2 linked regions of the Aliidongia dinghuensis genome follow. The protein of the gene in region 1 binds, or shares a complex with, the protein of each later gene. Links are inferred from orthologs where the notes say so. Each region holds a gene or a part of one and is shown on either strand. Other genes may lie near its edges. The genes, in order: trxA and trxB.

What was found.
Region 2: the proteins of trxA (region 1) and trxB are in contact, whole or in part, in a crystal structure (PDB 1F6M), measured with the Escherichia coli proteins. The link is inferred for Aliidongia dinghuensis from one-to-one orthologs.

What each region holds. Positions count from the first base shown.
Region 1 is NZ_BMJQ01000010.1:126,042-136,943, reverse strand. Bases 1,358-4,168 are described here. They hold trxA (thioredoxin TrxA), read right to left. Parts: upstream 3,021-4,168; coding sequence 2,694-3,020; downstream 1,358-2,693. Other genes in these bases: IEY58_RS19335 (adenylate/guanylate cyclase domain-containing protein), read left to right, coding at 3,300-4,168; rarD (EamA family transporter RarD), read left to right, coding at 1,727-2,626; IEY58_RS19350 (DUF423 domain-containing protein), read left to right, coding at 1,358-1,707. In the rest of the region: IEY58_RS19355 (DEAD/DEAH box helicase), read right to left, coding at 1-951; more of IEY58_RS19350, read left to right, coding at 1,336-1,357; more of IEY58_RS19335, read left to right, coding at 4,169-4,706; double-strand break repair helicase AddA, read right to left, coding at 4,691-8,137; double-strand break repair protein AddB, read right to left, coding at 8,134-10,902. UniProt on the Escherichia coli protein: Participates in various redox reactions through the reversible oxidation of its active center dithiol to a disulfide and catalyzes dithiol-disulfide exchange reactions.
Region 2 is NZ_BMJQ01000022.1:31,096-41,982, reverse strand. The notes cover bases 3,442-6,237. They hold trxB (thioredoxin-disulfide reductase), read right to left. Parts: upstream 5,443-6,237; coding sequence 4,441-5,442; downstream 3,442-4,440. Other genes in these bases: IEY58_RS29895 (hypothetical protein), read right to left, coding at 5,552-6,237; IEY58_RS29905 (LysR family transcriptional regulator), read right to left, coding at 3,456-4,349. Also shown: IEY58_RS29910 (PAS domain S-box protein), read right to left, coding at 1-2,876; more of IEY58_RS29895, read right to left, coding at 6,238-7,489; IEY58_RS29890 (ArnT family glycosyltransferase), read left to right, coding at 7,774-9,306; IEY58_RS29885 (ABC transporter substrate-binding protein), read right to left, coding at 9,310-10,437; IEY58_RS29880 (phosphatase PAP2 family protein), read right to left, coding at 10,513-10,887.

The sequences.
Region 1 (10,902 bases):
GATGACGTGGGTCAGGTCCTTGACGTCGATGCCGCGCGCGGCGACGTCGGTCGCGACCAGCAGGCGGATGCGGCCCTGCTTCAGCTTCTGGACCGTGTAGTTGCGCGCCGACTGGGTCATGTCGCCGTGGAGCGCGCTCGCCTGGTGGCCCTGGGCGTTCAACTCCTCGGCCAGCGCATCGGCGTCGCGCTTGGTTGCGGCGAAGATGATCGCCTTCTCGACCTCTGGGCTCGCGGCGAGGTGCGCGAGCAGGCGGCGCTTGTGGCCCAAGTCGTCGGCCACATGCAGGCGCTGCTCGATGCGGTCGACCGTCAGCGTCTCCGCCTCGATCGCGACGCGCGCCGGGTCCTTCAGCATCTTCTGGGTCAGCTGCACCATGCGCTTGTCGAACGTCGCGGTGAACAGCAGCGTCTGGCGCGTCGCGGGGCTCGCCGCCACGATCGTCTCGACCGCGTCGACGAAGCCCATGTCGAGCATGCGGTCGGCTTCATCGAGCACGAGCATCTCGAGGTCGGCGAGGCTCACGCGGCCGCGCTCCAGATGGTCGATGAGCCGGCCCGGCGTCGCGACCATGAGGTCGACCGGCCGTGACAGGAGCTGCAGCTGCAGGCGATAGGGCATGCCGCCCAGGATCGACACCGTGTTGAGCCGCATGAACTTGCCGAGCTTGCGCGTGGCGTCGAGGATCTGGGTCGCGAGCTCGCGCGTCGGCGCCAGCACCAGGACCCGGGGGCCACGCGGCCGGGGCTGCTTGAACTCGGCGAGGCGGGCCAAGGCCGGCAGCACGAAGGCGGCGGTCTTGCCGGTGCCGGTCTGGGCGCTGCCAATCAGGTCGCGGCCTTCGAGCACGATCGGCAGGGCCTGGGCCTGGATGGGGGTGGGTTCGTTATAGCCCTCCTGCTCGAGGGCCTTCAGGACTTGGGGCGGCAGGGCGAAATCGGAAAACAGCAAGGACAATTCCTCGAACGGGGCGCGAAAAGGGATCTCGTCTTTCCGTCGGACCCGTCCGCCCGGAAAAACGCCGGGGTACGCCGCAACCATTCGATGGGGTTCCGGAGCACCAACAATCTCTTCGCCGTCCCATGGGGGTGGGCGAAAACGAGTGGTGCTCAAGGGAACGAGTTCGAAGATCCGAGGATCGGATCAATCCCATGGGGCGGCGCATCTCGCGGCCGCCTCCTACCACTGCGGTGCACAATATGGCGAAGGCGACTCGAAAGCGACAGGCCGTTCTGAGCAGGTCTGCCGCGCTCCCCGGTCGGGGCACGGGGCCGCGCAGGGTCTCTTGGGGCGTGCTATCAGGGGTCGTATCAGAAGCATCCGGAAGAGGTGACGGTGGCCGGTAAATTCCTTTTGGCAGCGGGGCTCGGTGGGGCTGTCGGGGTTGCGGCCGGCGCCGTCGGAACCCACGTGGTTGCCGACGATCATGCGCGGCAGCTGGTCGATCTCGCCTCGCGCTACCTCATGATCCATGCGGTTGCTCTCGTCGGCCTCGCACAGGTCGGCCGGGCCGGCACCGGCGGCTGGCTCGTCGACATCGCCTTCTGGCTGTTCCTGGTCGGCATGGTGCTGTTCGGCGGTGGCTTGCTCGTCTCGGCCACGGTGGGCTTGGGCGCCTTCGGCTCGATCGTGCCGATCGGCGGCACCGCCTTCATCCTGGCATGGCTCGTCGTCGCCGGCCTGGGCCTGCGCCGCTTGGCGCAGTAATGCACGGCACGACGCAAGCGTGAGTACGATCGACCAGGCGCGCAGCCAGCGCGTCGGATTGCTGCTGGCGCTGGGCGTGTTCCTCACCTGGGGGCTGTTCCCCAGCTATTTCAAGCTCCTGGCCGCTGTCCCGGCGGTTGAGGTGCTGAGCCACCGCATCGTCTGGTCGGCGGTCTTCATGGCTGTGCTGCTGCCCCTGGGTGGTGGCGTCGCGGCCTTTCGCCGGGCGCTCCGCGATGGGCGCGTCGTGGGCCTGATCGGGCTCTCGGCCTTGCTGATCGGCGTCAACTGGCTGACCTATGTCGCGACCATCACGTCGGGCCACGTGCTCGAGGCGAGCCTCGGCTATTTCCTGGCGCCGCTCACCAATGTGGCGCTCGGCCGGCTGGTGCTGGGCGAGCGGCTGACGCGCCTGCAGCTCGTCGCCTGCCTCATGGCGTTGGGTGCCGTGGCGGCGCTGGCGTTCGGCACCGAAGGCGAGATCTGGCGGGCATTGGTGCTCGCGATCAGCTTCGGCTTCTACGGGCTGGTGCGGAAGACGGTCCGGGTCGAAGCACTGCCTGGCAACACGCTCGAATGTTTCCTCTTGGTGCCGTTCGCGGCGATCTACCTCGCCTGGCAGGCGGCCGCCGGGACCATCCATTTCGGCGCGGCGCTGCCGGGCACCTCGACGCTCCTGGCCTTGTCGGGCGTGGTCACGGCCGTGCCGCTCATCGCCTATGCGGCGGCAGCGCGCCGGCTCAAGCTTTCGACGCTGGGCCTCATGCAGTTCCTGACGCCAAGCATGGCGTTCCTGCTCGGCGCGTTCGTCTATGGCGAGCCGTTCGGGCGAACGAAGCTCGCCTGCTTCGCCGTCATCTGGACGGCGCTCGCCCTCTATGGGCGCGAGACAGTCAGGCTGGCGCGCCGGCCAGCCTGACCTTCCGTAACATCGCGCTCAAATCGCCAGCGCGTTCAGATCGCCAGCGCGTTCAGATCGCCAGCGTTCAGATCGACTGGGAGACCCACTCGACAAGCTTGCTCTTCGGCAGCGCGCCGATCTTCTGGGCCGCGACCTGGCCGTTCTTGAAGATGATCAGGGTCGGGATGCCACGCACGCCGTACTTGGCCGGGGTGCTCGGGTTCTCGTCGATATTGACCTTGGCGATCGTGATCTTGCCGGCGAACTGCTCGGCGATCTCGTCCAGCGCCGGGGCGATCATCTTGCAGGGGCCGCACCACTCCGCCCAGAAGTCCACCAGGACCGGACCCGGGGCGGTCAGCACATCGGCCTCGAAGCTCGAATCGGAAACCTTCGTCGTAAGCGCGGACATGGGATCAAATCTCCTGCGGGTGCCCAAACGGCGCCCCGAAAACGCGTGGGGCGGGCCACAACCCGCCAGACTGGACAAGATTAGGGGTTGCGGGAATCCAAGGTCAAGGCGACGAGCGATAGATTGTTTCATGGGTGCCGTGCGGCTACCACCCCTTGTCGACCCGTGCCGTCAGGACCTGACGGGATTGTGAGCCGCCCTACCGCCCGAATGCCTGTTGCCGAACCGGGGGCGGTGCTAATCTTCGGACTCGGTTAGTCGTGCTGTCGAGATTCTGCCATGCAGTTGTCCAGCGAAGCCGAGGCCCTCTTCGCCAGCCTCAGGCAGGTCGCCGATCCGGCGGTGGCGGAGGCGATCGAGGGGCAGGTCGCGAACGCGCCGGACCGCGACCTCTGCCGGGTGAATGCGCTCGATTTCGCGGCCAGGCGGTCCCTGGACGAAGAGGCCGTGATCGCGGCCTTCCTGCATGCGGCCCGGCTCGGCATCTTCGAGCTCTGGTGGAACGTGCTCTGTCCCGGCTGTGGCGGCGTGCTCGACGCCGGGTCCACGCTGAAGACGGTCGATCGCGAGGAATATGAATGCGCGCTCTGCGCCGCCGGCTATGAGCCGACGCTCGACGAGATGGTCGAGGTGACGTTCACGGTCAGCCCGCGCATCCGCCACATCACGGCGCACGAGCCGCACACGCTGCCCTTTGCGGAATATTTCCGACAGGTGTTCTGGAGCTCCGGCGTCGACGTGCCGGACGACGCGACGCTCGACGCGATACTCGAGGAAATCGTGCTCGAATCGGTCGAACTGCCGAGCGGCGACAAGGCCATCCTGTCGCTGCAGCTGCCGGCCGGCTTCTTCATCCTGTTCGACCCGGTGACCCACGCGGCGCAGTTCATCCAGGTCGAGGGCGAGCCGACGCGCGAGCGGCACACGCTGTCGATCGTGTTGGACCGCGGCCACGCCTCGACCGGGACCTTGCAGATGGCGCCCGGCCCGCTGCGCATCGCGATCGAGAACCAGAGCGACACGCGCACGCTGCCCGGCGTCTGGGCCGCCGGCGACGCGCTCCACGAGCTGCTTGGCCGACGCAAGCCCTTCCTCACGGCGAAGCGGCTGCTCACCAACCAGACCTTCCGCGACCTCTATCGGACCGAGACGCTCAACATCAACCAGCGGCTCAAGATCACCAGCCTCACGTTCCTCTTTACCGACCTCAAGGGCTCGACCGAGCTCTACGAGCGTGTCGGCGACCTGGTCGCCTTCGACCTGGTGCGGGCGCATTTCGAGGTGCTGCACCGGATCGTCGCGGCTGAGGCGGGCGCCGTGGTCAAGACGATCGGCGACGCGGTCATGGCGACCTTCCCGACGCCGGACCGGGCGATCGCGGCGGCGCTCAGCATGCGCGAGGCACTGCGCGACCTCGACGCGGACCTGCTGGTCAAGATCGGCATCCACGAAGGCCCGTGCCTCGCCGTGATGCTGAACGAGCGGCAGGATTATTTCGGCCAGACCGTCAATATCGCCTCGCGCGTCCAGGGCCTGGCCGTCTCGCGCTCGATCTTCGCGAGCGAGCAGGTCGTGGATAATGCCGAGGCGGCGCGGCTGCTGGCGGCGAACGGCATCAGGCCGAAGGCGCAGGACCATTTGCTGCGCGGAGTCGGCCATCACGTCACCGTCTACGAGATCCCCTGAGCACCGTCCCCAGGCGCGATCTCCATGAGCCGCGGCCCGTCGGTCCATAGCAGCAGCGTGCGGATGCGCTGGCCGGGGTAGATCAGAGCCAGGGCCGCGCGATAGGCCGCCAGTTGCTCGACATAGGCCGGCGCCACGGCGGCGGCCTCGACCGGCGGGGGCCGATTGGTCTTGTAGTCGACGATCATGACCGCCTCGGCGGTCACGACCAACCGGTCGATCCGGCCGTTGAGCGCGCGCCCGTCGACGAGGCCGACGACCGGCACCTCGGCGCGCGAGCCCGGACCGAACAGCGGCCCGAATTCCGGATGGCGCAGCACCGCCAGCGTCTCGCGCGCGATGGCGTTCTGCTCGGCCGGGTCGAGCCCGTGGGCCGGCTGGGCGAGGAAGCGCCGTGCCGCCGGCTCGCGCGCCGCCTCCGTGAGATCCGGCAGGGACTGCATCAGGCGATGGATCAAGAGGCCGCGCTGGAAGCGCCTGGTATCGTTGCCCCTTGAATCGTTGCCGGGGCCGAGCGGCGAGGTCGCCGCCGGCTCCGCCTCGCTCGGCCGGGAGGCCACGAGCGGTCGGGGCGGCGACGGCTCGTCGGGCCGGGGCCGGAGCGCGAAGTCGGGCAGCGCCTCGTCGCTCAGGGCCGCCTCGGTCGGGCGAGTGTCGGCTCTGGCCGGCGCGCTTTGCGGCGTGTCATGGACCCAGCATTTCGGAAACGGCTCGTGGCCGGGCGGGCCGGCGACCGCTTCCACCCGGCCGATGTGGGCGAGCCCGGCGTCGATCAGGTCGTACCAGGAGCCGGCCTGGTCGCGCTTGCCGCGCCAGCCGGCGACATAGAGCCGGTCCTCGGCACGCGTCAGCGCCACATAGAGCAGGCGGCGATATTCCTCGTCGCGCCGGGCCCGCGCGGCACTGCGCGCGGCCTCGCTCATCAGCTCGCCGGCACCCTTGGCCGGGCGCCACAGCATCAGGCCGGCGCCGGCCGGCCACAGCAGCGGCGGCAGCTGCACCGGCGCCTGCACCGTGTCGGGCAGGAACACGATCGGCGCCTGCAGCCCCTTCGAGCCGTGGACCGTCATGATGCGGACCTCGTCGCGGCCGCCCTGGTCGAGGTCGCGCTTGATGTCCGCTTCGCCGCGCTCGAGCCAGGAGAGGAAGCCTTCGAGCGAAGGGACATGGGCGCGCTCGTAGGCGAGGGTCTGGGCCAGGAACTCGTCGATCGCGTCAGCCGCCTCGGGGCCAAGCCGGCCGATCAGCCGCCGGCGGGCGCCGCCGGCGCCCAGGAACTCCGCGTAAAGCCGATGGGGCGGCACGAAATCGGCGCGCGCCAGGAGCCGGCCGAGCGTGTCGCGCGCCACGACCATGGCGGGCTCGTCCGCCGTCGCCAGCGCCTGCCACAGGCTGCCGTCGCGGCCGTGGGCCAGGCGATAGAGCGCGTCCTCGTCGAGCCCGAGGAGCGGGCTCTTCAGCACTGAGGCCAGCGTCAGGTCGTCGTCGGGCAGCAGCAGCACGCGGCCGAGCGCCACCAGATCCATGACGGCAAGCTGGGCGGTCAGCACCATGCGGTCGGCACCGGCAACCGGCACGCCTGCCTGCTTCAGCTCGCGCACCAGCTCGGTCACGAAGCCACCGCGGCGCCGGACCAGGATCAGCACGTCGCCGGCGCGGACCGGCCGGCCGCGCGCCGGCAGCGGCTCGCCCGTGCGGATCCAATGGGCGATGGTGGCGGCGATGCGGCGGGCGAGCCGGCCGCGCGGCGCCTCGATCGCGCGCTGCTCGACCGGCTCGGCCCAGGGCTCTTCTTCCTCGTCGTCGTCAGGCTTCAAGGCCGGCCACAGCTCGACGCGGCCGGCATGGCCGGCGCGGAATGGCGTATGCTGGATGAGGGCGCCGTCGAGCGCCACCCCCGCGCGCGCCTCATCGAGGGCGAACACCGCGTCGACCGTCTCCAGCACCGCCGCGGTCGAGCGGAACGAGACCTGCAGCGGCACCTCGCGCCACAGCCGGTCGGCCTCGGTCACCCGCCGGGCGAAATGCCGCTGCATGCGCAGGAATTCCTGCGGGTCGGCGCGCTGGAAACTGAAGATCGACTGCTTGGCGTCGCCGACCGCGAAGATCGTGCGCACCGGCGGGGCGGCACCTTCGCCGGCGAAGAACTCGGCGGCGAGCGCCTCGACTACGCGCCACTGGTCCGGGTTCGTATCCTGTGCCTCGTCGATCAGGATATGGTCGATGCCGCCGTCGAGCTTGAACAGCACCCAGGGCGCGATGCCGGGCCGGTCGAGCAAGTCGCGCGTTGCCAGGATCAGGTCGTCGTAGTCGAGCAGCCCGCGCCGGCGCTTTTCCGCTTCATAGGCGTCGAGGAAGCCGGCGGCGAGGCGGGCGAGCCCGGCGCTCGCCCGGGCCACGACGACAGCCGCCAACCGGTCGCGGACCCGCTTGATGCGCGCCTGCTCGGCCGCCAGCACGTTGCCGATACGAGGATCCGCCGTCAGCACGGCCTTGGTGGCAAGCGTCTTGCGCGGCTCGCCCTCGGCCGTGAGGAAGGCCGCGGCATAGTCGGCGAAGCGTGCCGGGCGGCCCTCGGGATCGCCGAGCCAGGCGGCGAGGCAAGCACCGCGCGCGGCGTCGGTCTTGCTGCCGCCGTTGAGCGCTTCCGTCGCGTGCCGCAGGCCGGCGCCGTCGAAGGCTGCCTCGCGGCAAGCCGCGGCGACGGCGCTCTCCTCCGTCTCGCCGGGGGCGACCCCCAGGCGCCGGTGCAGATGCTCGAGATAGGGCGCCAGCCCGCCGGCCTCGGCGATCAGCTGGGCGAGCCGGCCGCGCTCTGTCGTCAGCGCTTGCATCAGCTCGGCGAAGGCGAGCTCGCCCGCATGGCGCGTGACCTCGTCGAGCGCGGCGCCCAGGTCGTCCGCCGCCGCGCGCGCCGCCGTCAGCACGCCGAGGCGCGCTTCCTCCAACAGCTCGGTGGCACTGCGGTCGTCCATGACCTCGAACTGCGGCGGCAGGCCGGCTTCGAGCGGGAAACGGCGCAGCACGGACTGGCAGAACGCATGGATGGTGAGGATGCGCATGCCGCCCGGCGTGTCGAGCACGCGCGCGAACAGCCGGCGCGCGCGGTCGAGCATCTCCGGCGGCACATTGCGCTCCGCCTCGCCGATCAGGCCCGCGACGTCCGCACGCAGCCGCGCATCGGTCTCGGTCGCCCAGCCCGACAGGCGCTCGTTGAGCCGGTTCGCCATTTCGGCCGCGGCGGCCTTGGTGAAGGTCAGGCACAGCAGCCTGCTGGGCGGCGTGTCGGCCAAGAGCAGATTCAAGAGCCGGTCGGTCAAAACCTTGGTCTTGCCGGTGCCGGCGGAGGCCGCGACCCAGACCGAGGCCCGACCGTCCGACGCCAGCTGCTGAACCTTGGTTGGGTCGATCTTGTCGTGATCGGGGCTCATTCGCCGCTCACCGAGCCCCATTCGGCGACGCGCGCCAGATGGTCATAGTCGCGGTAGCGCCCGGCGCGCTCCGGCCGCGGCAGCGAGCGATAGGGTGTCGAGGGATCGTCGTAGCGTGTGACCAGCCGTTCGAGGCCGAGCCGGGCCGCCCGGGCAAGCTCGGCCGGGTTGGCGTCCTTGCCGCCGGCGGGGCTGATCTCGGCCGGCGGATCGTTGCCGGTGAGCCGCCAGAAGGCGAGGTCGGTGACGGCGCGCGCCGGGACCGGCTGGAAGCCGCCACTCTGCAGCATCGCGGCCTCGAGCGGCAGCTGCGGGGCATATCCCAGCTGCACCTCCTCGGGCCGGGGCACGCCGCCGGTCTTGTAGTCGATGAGGGCGGCGCCGCCGTCACGGAGCAAGTCGATCCGGTCGGCCTTGCCCTCGACCAGGAAGCGGCCGCCCGCGGTTTCGAGCTCGAGCCGCCCGCGGCATTCGGTGAAGCTCTCGAGGATCGCGGGCCGCCGCTCGGCCTCGGCCGCGACGAACCAGTCCGCGATGCGCAGGAAGCGCGGCCACCAGAAGGCCCAGACGCCGGGCCGGGCGAGCGCCTCGCCGAACACCTCGCGCCCGATGGCGACGAGCTGGGTCAAGGGCTCCGCTGCCGGCGTGCGCTCGCGGATGAAGCGGTCAAGCGCTTCGTGGATGAAGGTGCCGCGCTCGGCCACGCCCGGATCGGCGTCGAGCGGGTCGAGCGGGCGCAGCTTCAAGACATGGCGCGCATAGATCGCGTAGGGATCGCGCATCCAGGTCTCGATCTCGGTCACCGACAGGCGGCGCGGCCGGGCGTGGCTGGGCGGGGTCGGCGCCGGCGGGGCGCAGGGCCGGACCGCGTCCGGCGTGTCGAGCCGGGCCTGCCAGGCGAGGAACGGCAGCACGCGCGCCGTGTCGAGCGCGCCGCCGCCGGCGCGCAGCACCGTGTCGAGCCGCAGGAGCCAGCGCGACGGCACGGTCGGTGCCCCCTCGGCCCGGATGGCGCGCGTCAGCACGACCTCACCCGCGGTCGCCGCCATGGTGAAGTCGTGGGCGGCGAGGCCGATCAGCGCCTCCGCCGGCTCCAGGCCGAAATCGCGGCGCATCGGGCGCGACAGCCAGGGATCGGCCACGGCGTCGGGCGGCCAGACGCCTTCGTTGAGGCCGCCGAGAATGACGAGGTCGGCCTGCTGCAGCCGCGCTTCGAGCGTGCCCAGGATCTGCAGGCGCGGATGCTTGCCGAAGCGCGGGCGCACGACGCCGCCGGCGAGCAGCGCTTCGAGCAGCACCGGATAATCGGCGCCGGCGACGGGCGGGAAGCCTGTCGCCGCCTCGTGCAGCTCCGCCACGAAATTGGCGAGGCTGTCACCGGCCTCCTCGGCCCACAGCACCGCGGCGCCGGCCGTGTCGTCCGTCGCGCACAAGGCTTCCGCTGTCGCGATCCCGGCCGCGAGCGCCGCCTGCAATGTCGTCTCCGGCGCTGCGATCTCGGCAAGGAACGGACCCAGCAGCCGCTCGAGCCGATCGACCAGCGGAGCCAAGTCCTCATTGGTGTCTTCAGCAATGCGGCGCAGGCCGGTAAGGCCCGGAGCCGGACGGGGCCCGCGCAGGCAGAGCCGCTCGAGCCGGCGCACCGCGGCGCGGAAGCTGCCGCGCGCCATGCCGCCCGAGACGAGCGGGTGCTTCAGGAGCGACAGCAGCGGCACCGGTGCCAGATCCTCGGCCGCGGCGTCGGCCAAGAGCCGCAGCAGCACGCCCGGCGGGGTCTGATTGAGCGGCACGCCGGCGGAATCGTCGATCTCGATGTCCCAGCGCTTGAGCTCGGCCGCGACGCGCCGGGCGAGGCCGCGGTCCGGCGTCACCAGCATGGCGGTCGAGCCGGGCGTCTCCAGCCGATGGCGCATCAGGAGCGCGATCGTGCCGGCCTCTTCCTGCGGCCCCGGGCAGTCGAGCCGGGCGAGGCCGCGCGTCGCGTCCGACGAAAGCGCGCCGAGCCCGCGCCAGCGGTCGCTGACCGCGGCCGGCCGCATCATCTCGCTGAGGAGATCGGCCCGCGCCGGGGCGGCGGGTTCGATGCCCGGCGCCGGCCAAGACGGCAGGTCGTCGTGCGCGACACCCAGGTGGGTAAGCAGCCGCGCCAGGCCGTATTGCGGATGGGTCGGGTCCTGGCCGATCGCGAGCCACAGGTCCGCGTCGGCGCCGGTCTCGACGCCGGGCAGCACGACGGCGCCGTGCGGCAGGGTCGCGATCAGGCCCAGCAGCTCGGCCGCGGCCGGGATGGCGCTGCCGAAGCCGGCGGCGATGACCGGGCCCGCGGGGGGCGCCGCGCGCCAGGCGGCCGTCTGCGCCCGGATCAGCCGGTTGCGCCGGTCGGCCGGGTCGATCGCGCCCTCGTCCGCCAGCAGGGCGGGCCAATGCTCGGTCACGATCTTCAGGAAATCGACCGTGATCTGCCAGTGGCGCGCCAGCTCCGCCGGCACCAGCCGGTCGAGCCGGTCGAACCCGACCTCCTCGGTCCAGGCCTGGTCGATGAGGCGGGCGAGGTCGTCGGCAAGGGCCACGGCCTGGCCCGGCAGGATCGGCGAGCCGTCGCGCCGCTCGCCCCAGCGATGGATCAGCCGCGCCAGCAGCAGGCGGCGGCGCAGGGGTGCTATCGCCGGCGGCAGGTCGAGCGTGTCGGCGAGCGCGCCGCCGGCGGTGAGCTCGATCTCGTCCGCGTCGATGTCGCCGAGCGCCGCGAGCCGGGGCAGCAGCAT
Region 2 (10,887 bases), on another replicon or contig:
TTCGAGACCATCGCCAGCATGGTCGCCGCGTCGAGCGGCTTCGACAGGTAATCGTCCATGCCGGCCGCGATGTAATGCTCGCGGTCGCCCGCCATCGCGTTGGCGGTGAGCGCGATGATCGGCACGCGGCCCCGGCCGTTGGCGAGCTTGCGGATCTCCTGCGTCGCCTGCAGCCCGTCCATGTTCGGCATCTGCGCGTCCATCAGGATGAGATCGTAGGCCTGCTGCTTGACCGCGGCGACCGCCTCGGTCCCATCCTCCGCCACGTCGACCGCATAGCCGGCATCGGTCAACAGGGTCACGACCAGCAGCTGGTTCACCGCATTGTCTTCGGCGACCAGGATGCGCCCGGCCTTGCTTGCGACGGGCGGCAGCGGCGAGGCGCCTGGCGCGGTGCTTCCGCCCGAGGCCTTGTCGCGCGCCGTCTTGTCCTCTGGCACCAGATCCACGGGCGCGGTGTCGGTCACCGGCAGCGTGAGCTCGACGGTGAAGCGGCTGCCGTAGCCGGGCGTGCTCGAGACGCCGATGCGGCCGCCCATGCGATCGATCAGCTGCTTGGAGATGGCGAGGCCCAGGCCGGTGCCGCCGAAGCGCCGGGCGACCGACGTGTCGGCCTGCTCGAATTTCCGGAACAGCTTCGCTCTCACCGTTTCGTCCATGCCGATGCCGGAATCCTCGACATGGATCCGGATGAACGACGCGCCGGTCGCGAGCGCCGTCGCCTTGACCTTGATCGAGACGAAGCCGTGGTCGGTGAATTTCACCGCATTCGACAGGAGATTGAGGATGATCTGCCGGAGCCGCGTCGGATCGCCGAGGTGGGGCAGGTAGGCCCGCTCAGCCACTTCGGCGGTGAGTGTGATGCCCTTGTCGAGCGCCTTGGCCGTCATGAGCTCGACGCAGTTCTCGACGATCGTCGAGAAATCGAACGGCACGGTCTCGAGGTTGAGCTTGCCCGCCTCGAGCTTGGACAGGTCGAGAATGTCGTTGATGACCGACAGCAGCGCGTCGGCGGAGATGCGCACGGCATCGGCGAAGCGCCGCTGCTCGGGGTCGAGCCGGGTCGCGAGCAGCAGGCCCGTCATGCCGATGATGCCGTTCATCGGCGTGCGGATCTCGTGGCTCATGTTGGCGAGGAAGTCGGACTTGAGCTGGCTCGCTTTCTCCGCCTCGATGCGCGCCCGTTCGAGCCGCTCCTCGATCGCCTTCTGTTGCGAGATGTCGCGCATGACGGCGATCATCTCCACAAGCTCGTTCGTCTCCGCTGCGCGGACCAGCGAGATGCGCGCTTCCAGCCAGATCGTCGTGCCGTCGCGCCGGATCACGCGGAAGGCGATGACATTGTCGCCGTCGCCCGCCACGATCGCCGCCATGCGTGCCTCAATGTGCGCGCGGTCCTCCGGATGGCTGAACGTGCCGCGCTTGGTGCCGACCAGCTCTTCCGGCTCGTAGCCCAGTACCGTGCGGCACGACGGCGAGACGTAGCGCAGCCGGCCGTCCGGCCCGCTGCGGATGATGACGTCGCTGACGCTGTTGGCGAGCGAGCGGAATTGCAGTTCGCTCTCGCGGATCGCCTGCTCGATTTCGTGGCGGCGGCTGATGTCGCGGATCAGGCCCAGGACGCGCAACTCGTCGGTCAGCGGATCGCGAACCAGGCGCATGTGGGTCTCGACCCAGACATAGTCGCCGCCTTTGCGCTGGGCGCGAACCTGGGCGACCGCGCTGGGCGCGCCGTTCGTCAGCTGCTCGAACGCATCGGTCAGGAAATGCCGGTCCTCGGGGTGGGCGGCGCCGAAGGTGTTGGAGCCCATCATCTCTTCGGGCTCGTAGCCGTAGAGTTCGCGCGCCGCGGGCGAAATGAAGCGCCGGACGCCGTCGATGTCGGCAAGCACGATCAGGTCCGAGGAATTGTCGGCGAGCAGGCGGTAGAGCCGCTCGTTCTCGAGCGCCGCCTGCTCTGCCAGGCTGCGGCGGTTGAGCTCCCTGAGCGCGAAGGTGCCGAGCAGCAGCGTGAGCCCGGCCGCAAACAGCATGGTGGCCCCCACGACCAGCGCCTTCTGGCGCCATTCGGCGAAGACCGTATCGCAGGCGGTCGCGATGCTGATGACGAGCGGGAACTTGCCGATCCGCTGATAGGCGGCGATCCGTTCGACCCCATCGGTGAGCGAGTGATATTGGAACCAGCCGGTGCTGTTCTGGGCAAGCTTCTGGAACAGGGGAGAGCGGGGAAGGCTTCGCCCCCACTCCGACGGGTTGTAGGGCTTGCGCAGGATCATGGTTCGGTCGACGTTGAACAGGGCGGCCGCCCCGTTCGGCCCGAGATCGATGCCGTCGAACAGGTTCTGGAAGAACGCGAGCTTCAGGCTGCCGGCGACGACTCCGGCAAAGCTGTCGTCCGGGTTGCTGATCCGGCGGCTGAGCGCGATCTCCCAGTCGCCGGTCACGCGGCTCTTGAACGGCGGGCTGATGTAGAGCCCGACGGCGGTATTGTCGCGATGGACCTTGAAATAATCCCGATCGGCATAGTCGCCCGAGTGCGGCTCGGTCGACTGGGAGTCGATCATCATCCGGCCGTCGGCGCCGATCACGGTGATGGAGCCGAAGAACGCCGCCGTCGCCGCCCGATCGAACAGGATCTGGCGCTGGAGGTCGGGCTTGAGAGTCCTCGTTTCGTCGAACTTGAGCCCGTCGATGACGCCCTGCAGCGAGAGATCGTAGCTGGTGATGTTGCGTTCCGCATCGTGGGCGAGCGTCGCGGTCAGGTTCTGCGCGGTCTGCACGGCGTGATCGAGCGCGCTGCGGCGCGAATCCCAGAGTGACCAGAAGAAAACGCTCAAGACGCAGACGGCCACGACACAGCTGCCGGCGATCAGCATCCGGGATTGCCGGGTGCGGGATCCGGGTTGCAGCCGTTTCGACGGCGGTTCGATGGCCTCTGACGCCGGCAAGGTCGCTCCTCGATTGCCGATTCGACCGAGGGTCTGCCTACAGGTCCTAATATATTCTTCAGATTTTATCTATGGCAGCGCAATAACGCCCTGATTGTAGCGACCGCCATGGCCGCCTGTTCAAGGCGCTATTCGCAAGGGCGCGAAAAAAAGGCCGGACACCTTGCGGGTCCGGCCTGAGTCAACAGGGAGGCTTCACGTCTGGGAGACGTAGGATCCGAAGACCCTTTCCCAAGCGCGAGCGCTTGGGAACTCGGTGCCGGCGGCCTCGACCGCCGGCGAATTCGTTCGGGGGAGGGCACGTTGGCCGCGCGCCGCATCGATCCCGCAGCGCAATACTTGGGCAGTTTGCCTGCGGAAACCACCCTAAAATTGGGCAAGTCACCCCTGCGGAGAACGCATCGCCTGTCGTTTATTTGACGTTTTCATGACGAACTCTTGCCGCAATGTGGAAAACGCCCGCGGGAAGGGCGGGCGTTTCGATTGAAGGTGCCAGCGGTATTAGGCTTAGGTCAGGCGGGATTCCTGGACCTTGCGGATGAGGAAGTCGCGGAACACCGCGATACGCTTCGACGGGCGCAGTTCCTCCGGATAGACGAAATAGGCTTCGACCGTGGGGCCGGACAGTTCCGGCAGCACGCGGACCAGGTCGCTCGTCTCCTGGCCCATGTAATTGGGCAGCGAGCCGATCCCGAGGCCGCTCTGCACGGCGCGATAGATGCCGTAGATGTTGTTGACCTTGAGGATCGGCCGGCGCTCGGCTCCCGGCTTGGCGCCGACCTCGGCCAGCCAGTTGATGCTGGGCGTCGGCGGCCGCGAATCGTCGCCGTAGATGACGGTGCGATGCTCGTCCAGATCCTCGGGCCGGGTCGGCGTGCCGTGCTTCTTCAGATAGTCGGGCGACGCGTAGGCATGCGAGCGCACGGTCATCAGGTGACGCTGCACCAGGTCGGGCTGGCGCGGCGGCGCCATGCGGATCGCGACGTCTGCCTCGCGCATGGAGAGATCGAGTTCGCCGTCGTCGACCAGCAGGCTCAAGGTGATCTCGGGATAGAGCTCGAGGAACTCGCGGATGCGCGGCGTCAGCCACGCCGAGCCGAAGGCGACGGTCGTCGTCACCTTGAGCGGCCCCTTGGGCCGGTCCTTGCTCTCCGACAGCATGGCCTCGGTCATCGACAGCTTCGCGAACACGTCGCGCGCCGTGCGATAGAGCAATTCGCCCTGCTCGGTCAGAATGAGGCCCCGCGCATGCCGGTGGAACAGCGGCACCTGCAGGCTCTCCTCGAGCCCGCTGATCTGCCGGCTGACCGCCGACTGGCTGAGGTTCAGCGCATCACCCGCGTGGGTGAAGCTGCCGGCCTCCGCGACCGCATGAAAGACCCGCAGCTTGTCCCAGTCCATTCCCGTCCCCTGTCGAACTTGGCGTCAGTCCACGGGCTGAATCGGAAGTCCCCCCGTCCAACGCCTCCCGCTACCGACCTCGCACGCGCATTTACTCGGCTGCGCGCAGTGCCGTACCGCCTTCGGTGCGATGATTGCGATGCCCTTCGGCCTCTTGGGCCGCGATGAATTTCTCGGCTTCGAGCGCCGCCATGCAGCCCATGCCGGCGGCGGTCACCGCCTGGCGATAGACCTTGTCCTTGACGTCGCCGGCCGCATACACGCCCGGCACGTTGGTCGCCGTCGAGTCCGGCCGCGTCACGATGTAGCCGTCCTGGTCCAGCGTGATCTGGTCCTTGAAAATCTCCGTCACCGGCGTATGGCCGATCGCGACGAAGAAGCCGTCAACCGCCATATGGTTCACGTCGCCGGTGACCGTGTCCTTGAGGCGGAGCCCGGTCACGCGCGGCGGGTTTTGCTCGCCCAGGATCTCCTCGACCGCGCTGTTCCAGATGACGCGGATCTTCGGATTGGCGAACAGACGGTCCTGCATGATCTTTTCCGCGCGCAGGCTGTCGCGCCGGTGGATCAAGGTCACCGTGTCGGCGTGGTTGGTGAGGTAGATCGCCTCCTCGACCGCAGTATTGCCGCCGCCGACGATCGCAATGTTCTTGTTGCGGAAGAAGAAGCCGTCGCAGGTGGCGCAGGCCGAGACGCCGAAGCCGCGATAGGTCTCCTCGCCGGGGACGCTGAGCCAGCGCGCCTGGGCGCCGGTCGCGATGATGACCGTCTCGGCCACGAACACGTCGCCGCTGTCGGCAGTGCACACGAACGGGCGCTTCGAGAAATCGACCGAGGTGATGAGGTCGAACACCATCTTGGTGCCCACATGCTCGGCCTGTTTCTGCATCTGCTCCATGAGCCAGGGGCCCTGGATCACGTCGGCGAAGCCCGGGTAATTCTCGACGTCGGTCGTGATCGTCAGCTGGCCACCCGGCTGCATGCCCTGCACCAGGATCGGCTGCAGGTTCGCGCGCGCAGCGTAGATCGCCGCGGTATAACCGGCCGGGCCGGCGCCGATGATCAGGACTTTCGTATGATGACGCTCGGACATGACTACTCCGGGCCTGTCGCAGGCCACACTGCTTTAGAGAGTATTGAGTTTTACCCCTGAAACGCAAGGGCTAAGGCTGAAAAAGTCTACGGATTGTGTGTCTCCGCGGTCAGAACCCGAACATATGGTCAAGACTGAATCGGCCGTCGGTTCCGGCGAGCCCATGATAGCCGAACAGGCGGCAGGTCGTGTCGCGTACCACGATATAGGCGTCGGTGCCGGCGGCTGCGCGCTCCTCGGCGGTGAAGGTTTCGTGATACCGCCAGAACAGCGAGCCGCCGCACGGGATCTGCACGCGCCGGCGTGCGACCTCGCGGCCCGTCGCGTCCAGCAGCGTGAGGTCGGTCTCGGACAAGGGATGCCAAGGCGTCGACGCCGGATAGACCAGGTGGCAGAGCGTGTCGAGCGGCTCCGCGCCCAGGCGCAGGAACAGGCGGGTCGAAAGCCCCGGCGGCCGGCCGGCATAGCTCTGCGGCTCGTCCTTGTAGGTGAGCACGGTATTGAAGACATGGGCACCGAAGCTCGTCTCCGCCGCATGGCCGCTCGCCCGGTTCTCGTAGCGGAAGAGCGCGTGCAGCCAGCCGTCGACGTCGGTGCCGGCAGCGAAGTCGTAGGTCAGCTCGACATGGCCCCAGGGGAGCGCGGTCGCATCGGCGACGAGCTCGTCGAGCGCCAGTTCCACAGACTCGCGGCGCGCGAGACGGCCGAAGCGCTTGGTGCCGAGCGCGCGGCCGGCCGGGTCATAGGCCGTCGCCTGGATCGGCAGCGCCGCCTGGCTGAGCGCCATGGGCGTCGGCAGCAGCAGGCTCGACCATTGCGCGGGCGGCAGGATCGGCGCCGGCAGGATGAAGCCTTTGCCGAGCCAAGGGCCAAGCTCGGCGATCTTCGGATCGGGCTTCAGGTCCGTGCGCTCGACGTTCGGATGGGCGATACGGGTGCGCGGCCCGCGGATCACTTCGTAGCGCGGGCGCACGACATATTTGCCGGCGGCGATCTCGATCTGCTGCGGCCAGCGCGCCTCGGGCAGCAGGCTCGCCACGTCGAGCGGCACGGTCGCGAACGGGGCGACTTCCTCGGGGAACGGCACGATATGCGCGTCGCCCATCAGGTTGAGCGCGATGCCGCCCGGCGGAATGGCGATCGGCAGGCTGTTCTGGACCCAGAGCACGACACGCTCGTCGGCGCGCGGAGCCGGCAGGCCGGCATAGAAATCGGCCGGCCAGGCGTTGGCGTCGTGGGTGCAGGAGAGCGACGGGCCGTCCTCTTCGAACGTATCGAGCGCGTATTTCACCACGTCGTGGCCTGCGCCGCCGACTGCATGAATGAAGAGCTGGCCCTCGAACGCCGGCAGGCCGAAGCGCGCGCGGACCCGCCGGCTGTCGATCACGACGGCGGACTGGCCGGGTGGGAGCGCCTCGCGCCAGCGCGCCAGCACCTGGCCGTCGGCATCGAACAGGGTCAAGGCGAGCGCCGTCTCCTTGGCGCCGTAGTTCGACCAGTAATTCGCGGTGACGACGCGGCTATGGCTGCCGTCGCGATCGCGGAAGAACGCGAAATTGGTCGCGAAATTGAGCGGGTCGAGATAGTTGCGCGGGTTGGTGATGAGGCTCTGCTCGAGCCGGAGCTCGTCCAGGCTCACGACCTCGGCGCCGGCCGGGACGAGATGGGCGATCTGCTGGGTGAGGCGCTCGGCATCGAACGCGGTGACGAACACCAGGTCGGCCGCACTTCCGGCGAGCGCCGTCACCGGCTTCGTCGCATGGCCGAGCCGCTCCTGGCCGAGGTCGGTCACCGCCTGGACATAGACGCCGGCGATGCGCACGGCCGAGAGGTCGCGCACGGCGGCAAAGCCGGTGGCGAAGCCCAATGGGTCATAGATCGCGACCGAGCGCGCCTCGCTCAAGCGCCGGATCAGCGCCGCCGCCTGCGTCGCCGCCTCCGGATGCGTCACCGCCTTGAAGAAGCTGTTGCCGCCCTTGAGCGACGAGAAGGTTTCGATCTTGAGCGCCATGTCGTCCGGAACTTGCTGGAAAGGGCTTTGGGCCATCAAAGATTGGAAGGCCGCCACGGAAGCGCCATATGGCGACGATCCCCCTGGCCCGAAACCCCGTTCTTAGCATGCGAGACCGGCGGATGCGATCAATCGCGCGGATAGGGCGGGCCTATCGAGCGCGAGTGATCAGGTTGGTCCACCTCTCCACCGTCATCCTCGGGCTTGACGGCTGGAGAGAGGCCAGAGGTAGCCTGCGACCCCGCGTCCTTCTAGCGCCGCGGGCCTCGTTTCTGTAGGGTCGCGCCGCCATGAGATCCCCAAAGAAACCGACCGCCGCCGTGCCTCAGAAGGCCTCGACCGCGCCCAAGACCGCCGCGCCCAAGACCCAGGCCCTGCCGCGCCGCGAGATCGACCCGATGTTCCGCGTGGCACTCCTGATCGTGGGCGCCGTCACGTTCCTGCGCCTGCTCTGGCTCGCCGGCCAGCCGATCGACCTCTATCCGGACGAGGCGCAATACTGGATCTGGGCCCAGAAACTCCAGTTCGGCTACTACTCGAAGCCGCCGATGGTCGCTTGGCTGATCTGGGCCACGACGCACCTGTTCAGCACGTCGGACCTGGCGGTCAAGGTCTCGGCGCCCTTGCTCTATGTCGTGACCAGCCTGGTCGTGCACGCGACCGCGAAGCGGCTCTACGACGCGCGCATCGCCGCGTGGTCGACGATCGCCTTCATCACGCTGCCGGCGGTCTCGCTGTCGGCGCTCATCATCTCGACCGACGTGCCGCTGCTGTTCTGCTGGGCGGTCGCGACCTACGGCTTCGTGCGGGCGCGCGAGGAGGGCGGGCAGCGCTGGTGGCTCCTCGTCGGCATCGCCGGCGGTGTCGGCCTGCTCTCGAAATACGCCACGGGCTTCTGGCTCGCCTCCGCACTGGGCTTCCTCCTGCTGGTGCCGGACGAGCGGCGCCACCTGAAGCCGTTCCTCCTGAGCCTGGGTCTGACGCTTGTGGTCTACGCGCCCAACTTCGTTTGGAACGCGACCAACGGCTTCGTCAGCTACTTGCACACCCGCGACAATGCGAACGTGCGCGACTACGGCCTGCACCCGCAGGCGTTCGCCGAGTTCGCGGGCGCGCAGTTCGGCGTGTTCGGGCCGATCTTCCTCGGCACCCTGATCGTGATCGTCGCGGGCGCCCGGCGCATCGGCGCCGACCGGCGTGCGCTCCTGCTGATGAGCTTCGCGCTGCCGACGCTCGCCATCATGCTGGTCGAGGCGATGCTGTCGCGCGCCCAGCCGAACTGGTCGGCACCGACCTATCTCACGGCGACGATCCTGGTCGTGGCGTATCTCACGCAGAAGGGGCGGGACGGGCTCGTGCAATGGTCCGTCGTGCTGCATGTGGCGCTCTGCGTGCTGCTCCTGGGCGCGCGCGACATCAGCAAGGCGGTCGGCCATCCGATCCCCGGCAAGCTCGACCCGCTGCACCGGGTGCGCGGCTGGCAGACGCTCGGCAACAGCCTGTCGCAGATCCACCTGCAGTATCTCGACCTGCCGCTGCTGGCGGACCAGCGCGAGCTGATGGCGGCGATGATCTATTACATGCAGCCGCACCCGTTCGACATGCGCATGTGGAACCCGGCGGGTCATGTGCGCAACGGCTTCGAGATGGACAACAGCCTCGGCGGCACGCCCGGCGGCGACTATCTCTGGATCACCCAGCGCGAGGGCGCCGAGCGGCAAGAAGTGTTCGACCGCTTCGCCGAGCATGCGCAGGTCGCCCATGTCGTGATCCCGCTCGGCCCCGGCCTGGCCCGCGATGTGACGCTCTACAAGCTCACGGGCTTCAAGGGCTACACGGACGCAAAGCCGTAGCCGTCACTTCGGTTCGGCCGCTGACAGTTCGGCGATACTGAACTGATGTTCGAGCATCGGGGCGCCTCGCGGCGCGGGCTCGTTGCGGAATTGATAGAGGACCTGAAGCGCCTGGTGATCTTCCTTGCGGATCACCATGGCGCCTTTGGGCGTGGCGAAGCGCAAGCCCTCCAGCGCGCCGATCAGCGCCTCGGTCTCGGTTGACGGCGCCGCCTTGAGCGCTGCGACCAGCGCCAGGGCGGCCGTCATACCCTCCGCGGCCGAGCCGTCCGGGTAGGCGTGGAACCGCCGGCGCCAGGCCGCGACCAGCCAGTCATTCACCCGATTGTGCGGGAAGCTGTGGAAATAGGACGTGATCCCGTCGAAGCCGACGGCCGGTAGCGGTGCGTTCGGGGCGAGCGGGCCCAGGTAGGCAAGGCGGATGCCGAACCGGTCGGGGCCGGCGGCGGCGATCGATGGGATCGGCGACGCGGCATCCTGCCAGATTGCCAGCAGCGTCCGGCCGCCGTGGAGATCGTGCAGGCCTTCGAAATCCGTGCTCAGCAGGCTACCGACGTCGGCCGTGCTCGGCGGGACGAGGCGAGCGCCGACGAAGAAGCCAGTGTCGGCGTGCCGGCCCAGCGCCTGCTTCAGGGCCGCGACCGTATCGGCGCCGTCGCGCGTGTCCTCGGCCGCGACGAACAGGTTGAGCTCCGGACGGGCGAGCGCCAGCGCCTCGGCCCGTGCCAGCTGGTCGGCGCTGGCGGCGGTGCTGACGACATAGTGGTTGCTGCCGGCAACGACGCTCGCGCGTGCCTCGGCCACGAGCAGGAGGCGCTGCGCCGCAGAAGCTGCGGGAAGCATGGCGAGTACTGTCTCCGACGGGCCGAACGCGACCGCAATGTCGGCACCGTCGCGATAGGCTGTGCCGGGTTCCTCGACGACGCTGAGCGCGACCGGGCGGCCGCGCACCTTGTTCGTGCCGCTCGTTGCATAATCGAGGCCGAGCCGGAAACCTGCGTCGCCGTGGTCGGCCGCGGAAGCCCCTGGAGCTGCGGGCTCTTCGATCAGCGCGATGCAGATGGGATCGGCCGCGGCGGCGCCGGTCGCGGTGGCGAGCAGGATCCCGATCGCAGCGATGAGCGTGCGCATTCTTCTTGTCCTTCCGCGTCATGGCGCGCGCGAAAGGATGCGCCGGTTTCAGGTCGCGGCCTAGTGCCGGTGGGCTTAGAGCCCGAGCAGCCGCCGGCGCCAGGTGAGCGCCGGGCGGACCTGCATGACGCCGGCTTTGAGGTCGGTGAGCGGCAGGCCCGAGCGGGTGAATACGCCGCGGATATAAGCGGTCACCAGCACGGCGAGGAAGGATGCCCCGATCGTGTCGCTCACGAAATGCTGGGTCGTGGCGATGCGGCTCAAGGCGATCAGCGCCACGAACAGCCAATAGGCCGCGACATGCCGCGGCCACAGCATGGTAAGCGCAGCGGCCAGCGCCGCCACGTTGGTCACGTGCCCCGACGGGAACGACCAATGGTCGCTGCGGAACGACAGGCCGGTAAGCGCGAAGCTGCCGTCGGCGAACAGCAGCTTCGGCCGGGTGCGGCC